DNA from 2 places in the Butyricicoccus intestinisimiae genome. Region 1 is predicted to be linked to the other one. Evidence: a T-box and tRNA genes for the amino acid it is inferred to sense, from the RefSeq annotation. Region 1 holds a T-box; the other holds one or more tRNA genes.
The links. The T-box of region 1 lies ahead of pheS (phenylalanine--tRNA ligase subunit alpha). A T-box ahead of a tRNA ligase gene usually reads a tRNA of that ligase, here a tRNA-Phe.

Region 1 (5,526 bases):
CCTTCTCAAAACGGCCGGAAGCTTCGGTGCGCATGCCCAGCTTCTGTGCTGTGATACGGACGGTTGCGCCGTGGAAGTTTGCAGACTCAAAGACAACGGTCTGGGTCTTTTCGGTGATTTCACTCTCATAGCCGCCCATGACGCCTGCAACAGCGGTAGCAGTGGTGCCGTCTGCGATGCACAGCATATCCTTGTCGAGAGAATGGTTTTCACCGTCCAGTGTCTGGATGCATTCGCCATCTTTCGGGCGGCGAACGACAATCTTGCCGTCCTTCAGGCAGGAGTAGTCAAATGCATGCATCGGCTGGCCGTATTCCAGCATAACATAGTTTGTGATATCAACAATGTTGTTGATCGGACGAACACCGGCAGCGTGCAGACGCTCGCGCATCCAAGCCGGCGAAGGCTCAATCTTGATGTTCTTCACCAGACGTGCGGTGTAGCGCGGGCACAGATCGGTTGCTTCCACTTCCACGGACAGCTCATCGTTGATACTGCCGCCGATGCCCTTGACAACCGGCTCGTGCAGCTTGAGCTCGCGCTCAAAGGTAGCAGCGGTCTCGCGTGCCAGACCGATTACGCTGAGGCAGTCCGGACGGTTGGAAGTGATTTCGAAGTCGGTCACGTATTCATCCAGACCAACCAGAGTCTTGATGTCCACACCGACCGGTGTGCCTTCCGGCATGAGCAGCAGGCCATCCGGATTGCCGTACGGGATTTCATTCAGGGTCAGACCCAGCTCCTCGTGTGAGCACATCATACCGTTGGACGGTACGCCGCGCAGCTTGCCCTTGGTAATCTTTACGCCGCCCGGCAGGTAAGACTTGTGCAGAGCAACCGGAACAACACGGCCGACCTCTGCGTTCGGAGCACCGGTGACAATCTGAATCGGCTCATCCTTGCCCACGTCTACCTGACAGATAACCAGATGGTCAGAGTCCGGATGCGGTACGTTGGACAGAATTTTGCCTGTAACTACATTTTTAATTTCATCGCCGAGATAAACGACTTCTTCCACCTTGGAACCGGACATGGTCATCTTGTCCGCATATTCCTTGTTGGAAATTCCGGTCATATCTACAAATTCGGCAAGCCAGCTCATTGGCAGCTTCATGATTTCATTCCTCCAAAAGTCAAATATATTCCAGCAATCAATTAAAACTGGTGCAGGAAGCGCACGTCATTTTCATAGAACATGCGGATATCGGTAATCTTATAGCGGCTCATAACGATACGCTCCAGACCGATGCCGAATGCATAGCCGGAGTACTCGTTCGGGTCAATGCCGCAAACCTCCAGAACCTTCGGATGAACCATGCCACAGCCGAGAATCTCAATCCAGCCTTCGTTTTTGCACAGCGGGCAGCCGGCACCATGGCACTTGAAGCACTGCATATCCATCTCAGCGGACGGCTCCGTGAACGGGAAGTGGTGCGGGCGGAAACGAACAACGGTATCTTCGCCGTACAGCTTCTTTGCGAACTGCTCCAGAATGCCCTTCAGATCGGACATGCGGATGTTCTTGTCAACGACCAGACCCTCGATCTGATGGAACATCGGAGAATGGGTTGCGTCTACTGCGTCGGAACGGAATACGCGGCCCGGTGCAAGGATGCGAATCGGCGGCTTTTTGTGCTCCATCGCACGAATCTGCATCGGAGAGGTCTGCGTGCGCAGAATGATATTGTCAGAGATATAGAAGGTATCCTGTGTATCGCGCGCCGGATGATCCTTCGGGATATTCAGCGCTTCAAAGTTGTACCAATCGGTCTCAACTTCCGGACCATCGGCAATGTTGAAGCCCATGCCGATAAAGATATCCTTTACTTCATCGAGAACGATGTTCAGCGGATGCTTCTTGCCAAGGGTAAATGCTTCGCCCGGCATGGTAACGTCAATGGTCTCGCTCTTGAGCTTGGCAGCCAGAGCAGCTTCTTCCAGACGTGCCTTGTTCTCGGACAGACCGGTTTCGATTGCAGCGCGCAGATCGTTGACCATCTGACCAAAAGCCGGACGCTCTTCCGGAGTCAGGCTGCGCATGTTTTTCATCAGCGCAGTTACTTCACCCTTTTTACCCAGGTATTTGACGCGAATGGCGTCAAGCTCGCGAGAATCCTTACAGGTCTGCATAGCCTGCTCGGCGAGCTCGCGAATGGACTTTAATTTTTCCTTCATTTGTTAAAACAACTCCTTGAAAGATTTAATAACACTAAAAAAACCTTTCGCACCCCTATCAAAAACAGGGACGAAAGGTCAGGGAACCTCCGCGGTACCACCCAAATTCCGGTACAAACCGGCTCTTTGTGACTGATAACGGGGTCTCCCGCCGGTGATTTTGGTCACCGGAGCTCCCGGGCGAACTTCAGCAATCCATTTCAGCAGGCAGCTTCCAGCCAATGACTGCCAATCTCTGATGCTGCAGGGCTTTGCGTACTTTTCCCGTTCGTTGCTTTTCCGTAGAATCAATATTCTATTTATTTATACCACAGAATGCGGGGAAAAGCAAGGAGTTCTGGAGAGATTCTTTTTGGAGTTTGCCGTCCAATATATTTGACAAACCTGCAATGCGTTAAGAAAAAGTTGATTTTGTTGGTTTTTATGGAAAATCATGGGGATATGTGATATACTCTCCGGTGAACAAAATATAACAAAGGATACGAGGGATTGCATGGAATACGTGATGGGATTGGTGACAAACAAGGTGTTGCTTTCCGCTGTCGCGGCATGGTTTGTCGCGCAGGGTTCAAAGATCATTCTTGACGTGATGAAGGGAACTTTTACGTTCAAGCGGCTGTCCGGTGGCGGAGGCATGCCGAGTGCGCATTCGGCAACCGTCGTCGGACTGACAACGGCGACGGCAATTGTCTATGGCACCGATGGGTTTGAATTTCCAATGGCATTGTTCTTCGCCATTATTGTGATGTATGATGCTGTTGGCGTGCGGCTGGAGACGGGACGCGAAGCAAAGGCACTCAATCGGCTGCGCCGCAGAGACCTGCAGGAACACAAGCAGCCGGTTATGGAACAGGAATTGGAAGAAAAAATCGGGCATACTCTGCCGGAAATTATCGCCGGTGTTTTGGTCGGCATCGTTGTCGCAATCATGATCTGTCATTTTCTTCCGTAAAGCAAAGAACGGACAGCCACGGCTGTCCGTTTTGCTTACTTGTTCATAAAATAAACCTGTCATCAGATTGTCGACAAATGGTTTATTCTAACACCGTCAAAAAACTGTGTATTTTTTTGATGTCACCCATCAGCTCTTGCTTTTGCTTGCCGATCATCAGCTCCTTGTTGCAGCGCGTATATGCTTCGCTGCCGTTTTGACCAATAAACCAGGTGCAGAAGAAATTGGTGTTGAGCTCGGTCACAAAGACGACCATTTCTTGGCTCTTGCCAAATGTTTTGGTCAAGAAATCAAAGGCGTGCTCCAGCATCGCAGAGGCCTGTTCTGTCTGTGCGTCCATATCTGCAACGTCCTGTTGGAATCGTTCGGAAATTTTGGCAAAACCATCCTCGTTGGAACGAATGGCTTCGGCGCTGAGCATATGCGCGTCTGCTTCAAGTGCCTGTGCGGATTTCAAGATAGCTGCGGCTTCTCGGCGGTCGACCGCGGATGCTTTTTGACGAGCCGAGAGTTTTTCTCTGACGCGGGCAGCTTCCTGCGTCAGCAGGGTCGGCAGTGTATCTTGTTCCATCCGGCGCTTGACGGATTTCAAGCTCTCGAACAGCGTCGTAATCTGCATGTCCAGATAATAGGACGCGGAAAATGTTACGGTCAGTCTGCCAATGAGCATGCCTATCACGCTCAAGCGCTCATCAAACGGTGCGCCTTGTAATCGCTCTATAGCAGAAGCAGGAAGGTTTCCCGCGAGAATTTCCTCTACATGATAATCCGATTGATATTTTTGGAATAAATCATAATATGCGGCAAAATCCCGTGCAATTTTCGGATGCTGAATGTATTCGAGAATGACCGATTCATCTATCGGCAAATTCAGCTTTTCACACGCCAGCAAAAACTGGGAGAGATCTTCCCAGCCGCGCGCGGTGACGAATGCTTGTCCGTCCACCGTCGTCTCAAACGTGTAGAAGTGCTGCTTTTTGATGTCTAGATATGACAGAATAGCCGCATGTATTTGTCTGCGGTACGCGTATTTTTTCCAGACATCGTAATCTTCCCGCACATCAATGCGTTTGAGTCGGTCAAGTGTCACAACATCGAAATCGCGGACGGATTTGTTATACTCCGGCGGATTGCCTGCCGCGACAATGACCCATCCGGCGGGCACGTGATGACTGCCAAAAGATTTGCGCTGCAAAAATTGCAGCATAGTCGGCGCGAGCGTTTCCGAAACGCAGTTGATTTCATCAATAAACAAAATGCCCTCTTGCAGGCCGGTTTCTTCGATTTTATCGTGTACAGATGCGATAATCTCGCTCATGGTGTACTCGGTGATTGTCATTTCTTTTCCGCCGTACTGGCGCTTGGTCAGATAGGGGAGACCGATGGCACTCTGGCGGGTGTGATGCGTGATGGTATACGAAACCAAGCTGATGCCGCATGCGCTGGCAGCCTGCTCCATGATAGCGGTTTTGCCGATGCCCGGAGGGCCCATGAGCAGAATCGGGCGCTGATGCACGGACGGAATCAAATATTGTCCGTCCTCATCCTTTGCCAGATATGCTTGGACGGTTCGGATAATTTCCTGTTTTGCACGCAAAATATTCATAATATATTAGCCTCTTGTCAAATCAGATTCACTTAGTACGAGCTTCATTGCCCATGGCGGGACAAGATGCTCTGCATAAGAATTGTCGAAAAATATAAATGCAGCGTCATACGGCGGGCGCTTTTTCGGGTATACACCGACGCCGTCCGTGAAAAACAGCAGGCCTTGCAGCTGCAGGAGTTCGCCGCGCTGCTGCAGCTGTTCGATGTAATCAAATACGGGACGAAAATCCGTATCGCCGTTGCCGCTGACATCAAAGTTCTGCAGCATGTCATTGAGATGCTGCGGGTCGGTGATTTTGGTATCCGATTGGATGCCTGCGTCGCACTGTATGATATGCACGTTGACCGTGCGGAAAAAGCTGTTGCCGTCCAATAAAATCGTGACGGTTTCTTCCAAAAATTTCTTGACCAATTCGCCGCTGCAGGAGCCGGAGGTGTCAATCGCGATGACAAAATCATGAATCTTTTTGCATTCGCGATATTCCAATTCTTCCAGCATCGGCATGTTGGGATACAGCTGTAAGCTGTAGTTGTAAAAGCCATAGTCAAAGCTGTCTGGATCCACACGGACTTCTTCCCGCGTCACGGCAAATTTTCGCAAAAATGCGCGGTAGTCGTATCGCTGGCGGTTTTCAATTTGCAGATGCTGCCGCAAATTGCCAGCCATCAGACTGACTTCGCGCTGGATGGTTTCTATGGATGTCTGCGTCTTTTGGCTGATGTCTTGCCAGGTCTGCTCCACCTCGTCTTTGCTCGGCGGGGGAGGGGATGGAGAATCTGCGGGGTTGTCA
Region 2 (5,526 bases), on a different contig from region 1:
GACAATAAGAAACTAGGGGGAAAATATGAAACTGAAATCAACGATAATTTTACGAAAAATTGCGGGAGAAACAATTCTGATTCCGGTTGGAGAAGATGCGGTTCGAGTAAATGGACTGATCACTGTGAATGAAGTCGGGGCGCTTATTTGCGAACAATTAAAAGAGGAACGAACGGTGGACGCACTTGTAGCGGCTGTGACGGCGCAGTTTGATGTTGACGCACAGACTGCTCGGACGGATATTGCATCGTTTATTCATACATTAGAAGAAAATGATTTATTGGCATAACAGACAGAGGGCACATCATACTTGATGTGCCCTCTGTCTGTTATGAATTCTTTTCTATGCCATCGACAACAATATCAATGGCCTTGGTGACAAAATTTATTTTCTTTTCGCTGAATACCGTGCCGCCGTGTGAGAGGGAAATATCCGCGATTGCCAGTTCATCGTCTTGGGTAGCTTCTGTGCTGCCCATAAGCGTTGTCCATCGGATGGATACATCGGCTTTTGTCAGTACTTGATCGAAATCAACGGTATACTGTGTTTTCTCAAACAATTTGAAGTTGGAATCCGCTTGCACGAGGATGGTATTGTCTTTGTCCTGATACACTTCAACGGTGTAATAGACACGGTCCTCTTTGTCTGCGGTGTCCTGCGGGTTGGGATACACCGTTTGGGAATCAATCAGCTGCATGTTGTCTGTTGACACAAGAGCAGAAGCGACGTCAGACGAGCCGGAAAAACAGCCTGACAGCAACAGCGTCGCCAAGAGTGTGATAAATAGAGAAATGACATGGCTGTGTTTCATGAATTATTCCATCTCCTTCAAATGACCTGCGAATTTCTGCGCGATTTCCGGAATTTCACCGAGTCCCATAAGGACGGTTCGCGTTTCAAAACCAAGTGCTTCGAGCTGACTTTTCCAGCTGTCCGGAGCATCTCCGGACAGGTCGTTGCGGGCGTGATCTCCGGCGACGATGAGAAACGGCATGAGCACAATCCTTTTGATTTTGGCAGCTTGAAGCTGAGGAATGATGCTGTCCAGCTGAGGATAGCCCTCTACGGTGCCGACATAGACGTTGGCATAGCCCTCTGTACGGAATTTGTGCTCCAATTCACAATACGCTGCGTTGGCAAAGTGTTCGGTTCCATGCCCCATGAGAAGCAGTGCTTCGTTTTCTCGGCGCGCAGGAATGTTGTGCATGACGGCGTGGACACAAGCATCGTAATCGGATTCCGACCATAACAGCGGGCGTGCCATATGGACTTGCGGAAATTGTGCGGCGTCAGCGCACAGCTGCTCGTATTCGATGCCGGCGATGACGTGCGTGGTCAGACAATGAATGCTGTCATATCCTTGCGCGATTAAGTGTTCGAACAGCGTATGCGGGTCGGGAATGTCGATGCCGTCGCGTTCGCGCAATTTTTTGCGGATGATCCGCGAGGTGAAGGCGCGATATACCGGCTGTCCGCAGACCTGCTCGGCAGTGCGTTCGATGTTTTCAATCGCTTTCATGGCCTCCGGCACAGAGGTTCCAAAGCTGACGACAACCATTGCTTGCTTCATAAAATAAGTATCCTCCGATTCCTGCAACAATCTATGTTCAGGATAGCGGAGGGAAAATCATTTGTCAAGGACGAAACGGACAGGATTTAGATTTGTTTTCGCATGTGGGCGAGAGCGCTTTTTTCCAAGCGCGATACCTGCGCCTGTGAAATATGGATTTCATCGGCAACTTCCATCTGTGTGCGCCCTTCGAAAAAACGCATGCGCAGAATGTTTTGTTCTCGGCTGGACAGCTGCCGCATGGCTTCTTTGAGCGCGATTTGCTCCAGCCAGTGCTCATCGGTATTTTTGGTGTCACCGACCTGATCCATGACGTAGACCGCATCACCGCCGTTTTCAAATACCGGCTCATATAAAGATACCGGATCGAGAATGGCGTCCAGCGCAAAGACAATATCTTCTCGCGGAATTTGCATGGCGCGGGATAATTCTTCTATCGTGGGTTCGCGCTGGTTGGCGTTGACAAATGCTTCTTTCGCCTGCAGGGCGCGATAGGCGGTGTCTCTCATGGAGCGGGAGACACGAATCGAGCTGTTGTCGCGCAGATAGCGGCGGATTTCACCGATAATCATTGGGACGGCATAGGTGGAAAATCGAACGTTTAGCTCCACATTGAAATTGTCGATGGATTTCATCAGACCGATGCAGCCGACCTGAAACAAATCATCCATGCTTTCTCCGCGTCCGGAAAAGCGCTGGATGACGCGGAGCACCAGACGCAGGTTACAGGAAATCAGCCGTTCGCGGGCGGCTCGGTCACCGCTGACGCTGCGGCGCAGCAGGGCATCGGTTTCCTCGGCGGACAATACCTCCAGCCGTGAGGTGTTGATTCCGCAGATCTCTACTTTATTCGGCATGGCTTCGCCTCCTGGATTTGAGAAATCTTTGTATCCATCAGTATCCCCGCGAAAACAGCAAATCATACCACGAGAAAATGTCATGGAAAAAAACAAAAAATAATTTAAAAAAATTCCTTGACATTTTCGGATTCCTACGGTATACTAAACAAGCACTTGAGAGTGCGGTGTTTGATACGAGAAACACCTAAAAAAGCGTTTTGAATACTCTTTTTGTTGCGACAGCGTGACAGAAAGACGATTCGCCTCTGTAGCTCAGTCGGTAGAGCAGGGGACTGAAAATCCCCGTGTCGGTGGTTCGATTCCGCCCGGAGGCACCACATATGCGGATGTAGCTCATCTGGTAGAGCGCCACCTTGCCAAGGTGGAGGTAGCGAGTTCGAGCCTCGTCATCCGCTCCAAATTTTTTGAGACAGTCGAGAAATCGGCTGTCTTTTTTTGCGTTTTGCTGGTATACTAAAAGCTCAGGATCAATGCATGGGGAGGAGAACGGCATGAAGCTGATGATAGGGCGTGCGGGAACCGGAAAGACCACAGAGATTCTGCGGCGCATTGCCGCACGGGAAACGAGCGGGAAACGACAAATTTTGATTGTACCGGAGCTGGCGTCGCACGAATATGAACGTCTGCTCGCGCAGGCGACAAATAATCGCGGTGCACGCTTTGCGGAAGTGCTGACATTTCGGCGCATTGCAAATCGTGTGTTTTCGGAAGCGGGCGGATTGGCAGAAGTGCAGCTGACACCGGCAGGACGCTTGCTTGTATTATATGAAGCGGTGCGCGCGTCTGCGGATGCGTTGGATGTATACAGCGGTGCGATTCGCAGACCGGATGTTTTGCGTGATTTGCTGCAAATCATAGATGAGATGAAAACCAACGGCATAACACCGGAACAAATGCTGCAGGCTTCGGCGGAAGCGGAAGGACATCTGGCGGAAAAACTGCGCGATCTCGGTCAAATCGGTGCGGTATATGAGACCCTGACACAGGAGGATCTGCCGGATCCGCGCGATCAGATGACAAAAATCGCGCAGAGACTGCCGGATTGTACGATTTTTGACGGAGCAGAGCTGTACTTAGATCGGTTCGATCAGTTTAACAAGCAGGAATTGGAAATTCTTGCGGCGCTGCTGCGGCGTCATGTGCCGATGACAATAGCCCTCACAGGGGATCTCCATCAACCGGAACTGTTTCCGGAAACCATGCATGCAGTATCGCGCCTCAAGCGTCTGGCGGGGGCGCACGGCGAATCGCTGGACATCGAACGCATGGAGCAAATGGTGATGCCGCGTCCGCATGACTTGAAAATAGCGGAGGCATACGGATTGTCTGCCGGTACACAGCAATTTGACAGCGATCAGACCAGTATCCATCTTCACGCTGCCGGCAACTTGTTTTCCGAGTGTGAATTTGCGGCGGCATATATCCGAAAATTGCTGCGTGAAACCGATGCGCGGCGGCGGGATATTGTCGTGACAGCGCGAAATTTTGACGCCTATGCACCGGTGCTGGAATTGGTGTTTGAACGCTATCAAATTCCGATTTTTTTGAGTGAAAAACATGACATTTTGCAAAAGCCAGTGCTGGCGCTTGTCGGTTCGGCACTGCACACGGTCACAAACGGCTGGCGGTATGAGGATATGTTCGCGTATCTCAAAACCGGATTTGCGGGACTGACGGCGGAGGAATGCGATTTGCTGGAAAATTATGTGCTGTTCCGGCGCATCCGCGGCAGCAAGTGGCTGCAGCCGTTTGCGGGACATCCAGACAGCTTTGGCGGCGAATTGGATGATAAAGCGCGGGAAAAGCTCGCAGCACTCAATGTACTGCGCGAAAAAGCAGTGCAGCCGCTGCTGGCATTGCAGCAGGACTTGGAACAGGCGCAGACCGCAGCACAGTATGCACAGGCTTTGTATGCCTTTTTGGAGCGCATCGGCGCACCGGACAGCATTGCTGCGCGTGCGCAGCTGCATGAGGACGCCGGACGGCTGCAAACAGCGGAAGAATATCGCCAGCTGTGGGAGATTCTCATGCAGGCGATGGAGCAGTTTGCCTGGGTACAGGGTGATACAGAGATGGAAACCGATGCGTTTGTCACGATGCTCGGCTTGGTGCTCACAGAATATGATGTCGGAACCATTCCGGTTTCTCTGGATCGTGTGACCTGCGGTTCGATTGACCGCGTGTGCAAGACCGGCATTCCGCATTTGCTGGTGCTCGGCGTCAATGACGGCGTTCTGCCGTCCGCCGGTGAAGGCGGCGGCATCCTGTCTGACAGCGACCGCGCGCAGCTGCTCGGCTTGGAAGTGGAATTGGAGACCAGCGAGGAGCGCATGGAGCAGGAGCAGGCGGCGTTATACCGCGTGCTGGCATCCGCTTCGCAGGATTTGCTGCTGTCGTGGAGCACAGCAGGCGCGGATGGAGAAAAACGACCTTCGTTTTTGGTTGGCGCACTGCGGCAATTGCTCAGCGGTCTGCCGGAGACGAGAGAAAATGAACTGGAGCAGAGCTATCGGCTGGAAGCAGAGCGTCCTCGTTTTGATTTGGCGTGCTGCGGCGCATCGAGAGACAGCTCACCGGCGGCACAGGCGGCGCTCCGTGCGCAGCCGACACCGATTCAGCCGATGGAACAATCTGTGCGCGGTCCGCTGCGCAATCCGGATGTCGTCCATCAGCTGTATGGAAAAAAACTGCGCATGACGGCGTCGCGTGTCGATGCGTTTTATCGCTGCCAGTACGCATATTTTCTGCGCTATGGTTTGCGGGCAAAGGAACGCCGCCGCGCGTCCTTTGATGCACCGGAAACCGGCACGTTTTTGCATTTTGTGCTGGAACATACACTCAAGCAAGTGCGGGAGCAATATCCGGACAGGTTGCCGGAGACAGAGACGGTACACAAGCTGGCGCGGCGCTGGACGACGATTTATGTCGAGACACAGCTCGGCGGATTGGAACAGTATTCGGCGCGATTCCGACATTTGTTCCGCCGGCTGCTGCATATGACCGATAGCGTATTGGATAATTTGCTGGAGGAGATGGCGCGTTCGGACTTTGAGCCGATTGACTTTGAATTGGATTTTTCGTGGCAGGGAGATCTG

Region 2: it encodes a tRNA-Phe, which carries the amino acid that the T-box ahead of pheS (phenylalanine--tRNA ligase subunit alpha) is inferred to sense. The anticodon was not compared.

The regions. Positions count from the first base shown of each region.
Region 1 is NZ_JAHLQI010000001.1:502,677-508,202, reverse strand. It holds gene pheT (phenylalanine--tRNA ligase subunit beta) at 1-1,114, opposite strand, end outside; gene pheS (phenylalanine--tRNA ligase subunit alpha) at 1,156-2,175, opposite strand; T-box leader at 2,239-2,456, opposite strand; gene KQI75_RS02575 (divergent PAP2 family protein) at 2,669-3,127, shown strand; gene KQI75_RS02570 (ATP-binding protein) at 3,210-4,733, opposite strand; gene KQI75_RS02565 (vWA domain-containing protein) at 4,740-5,526, opposite strand, start outside.
Region 2 is NZ_JAHLQI010000002.1:376,958-382,483, reverse strand. It holds gene KQI75_RS05300 (radical SAM protein) at 1-8, shown strand, start outside; gene KQI75_RS05295 (PqqD family protein) at 26-289, shown strand; gene KQI75_RS05290 (hypothetical protein) at 330-812, opposite strand; gene KQI75_RS05285 (sirohydrochlorin cobaltochelatase) at 816-1,571, opposite strand; gene sigG (RNA polymerase sporulation sigma factor SigG) at 1,658-2,428, opposite strand; tRNA gene KQI75_RS05275 (tRNA-Phe) at 2,673-2,748, shown strand; tRNA gene KQI75_RS05270 (tRNA-Gly) at 2,754-2,829, shown strand; gene KQI75_RS05265 (PD-(D/E)XK nuclease family protein) at 2,923-5,526, shown strand, end outside.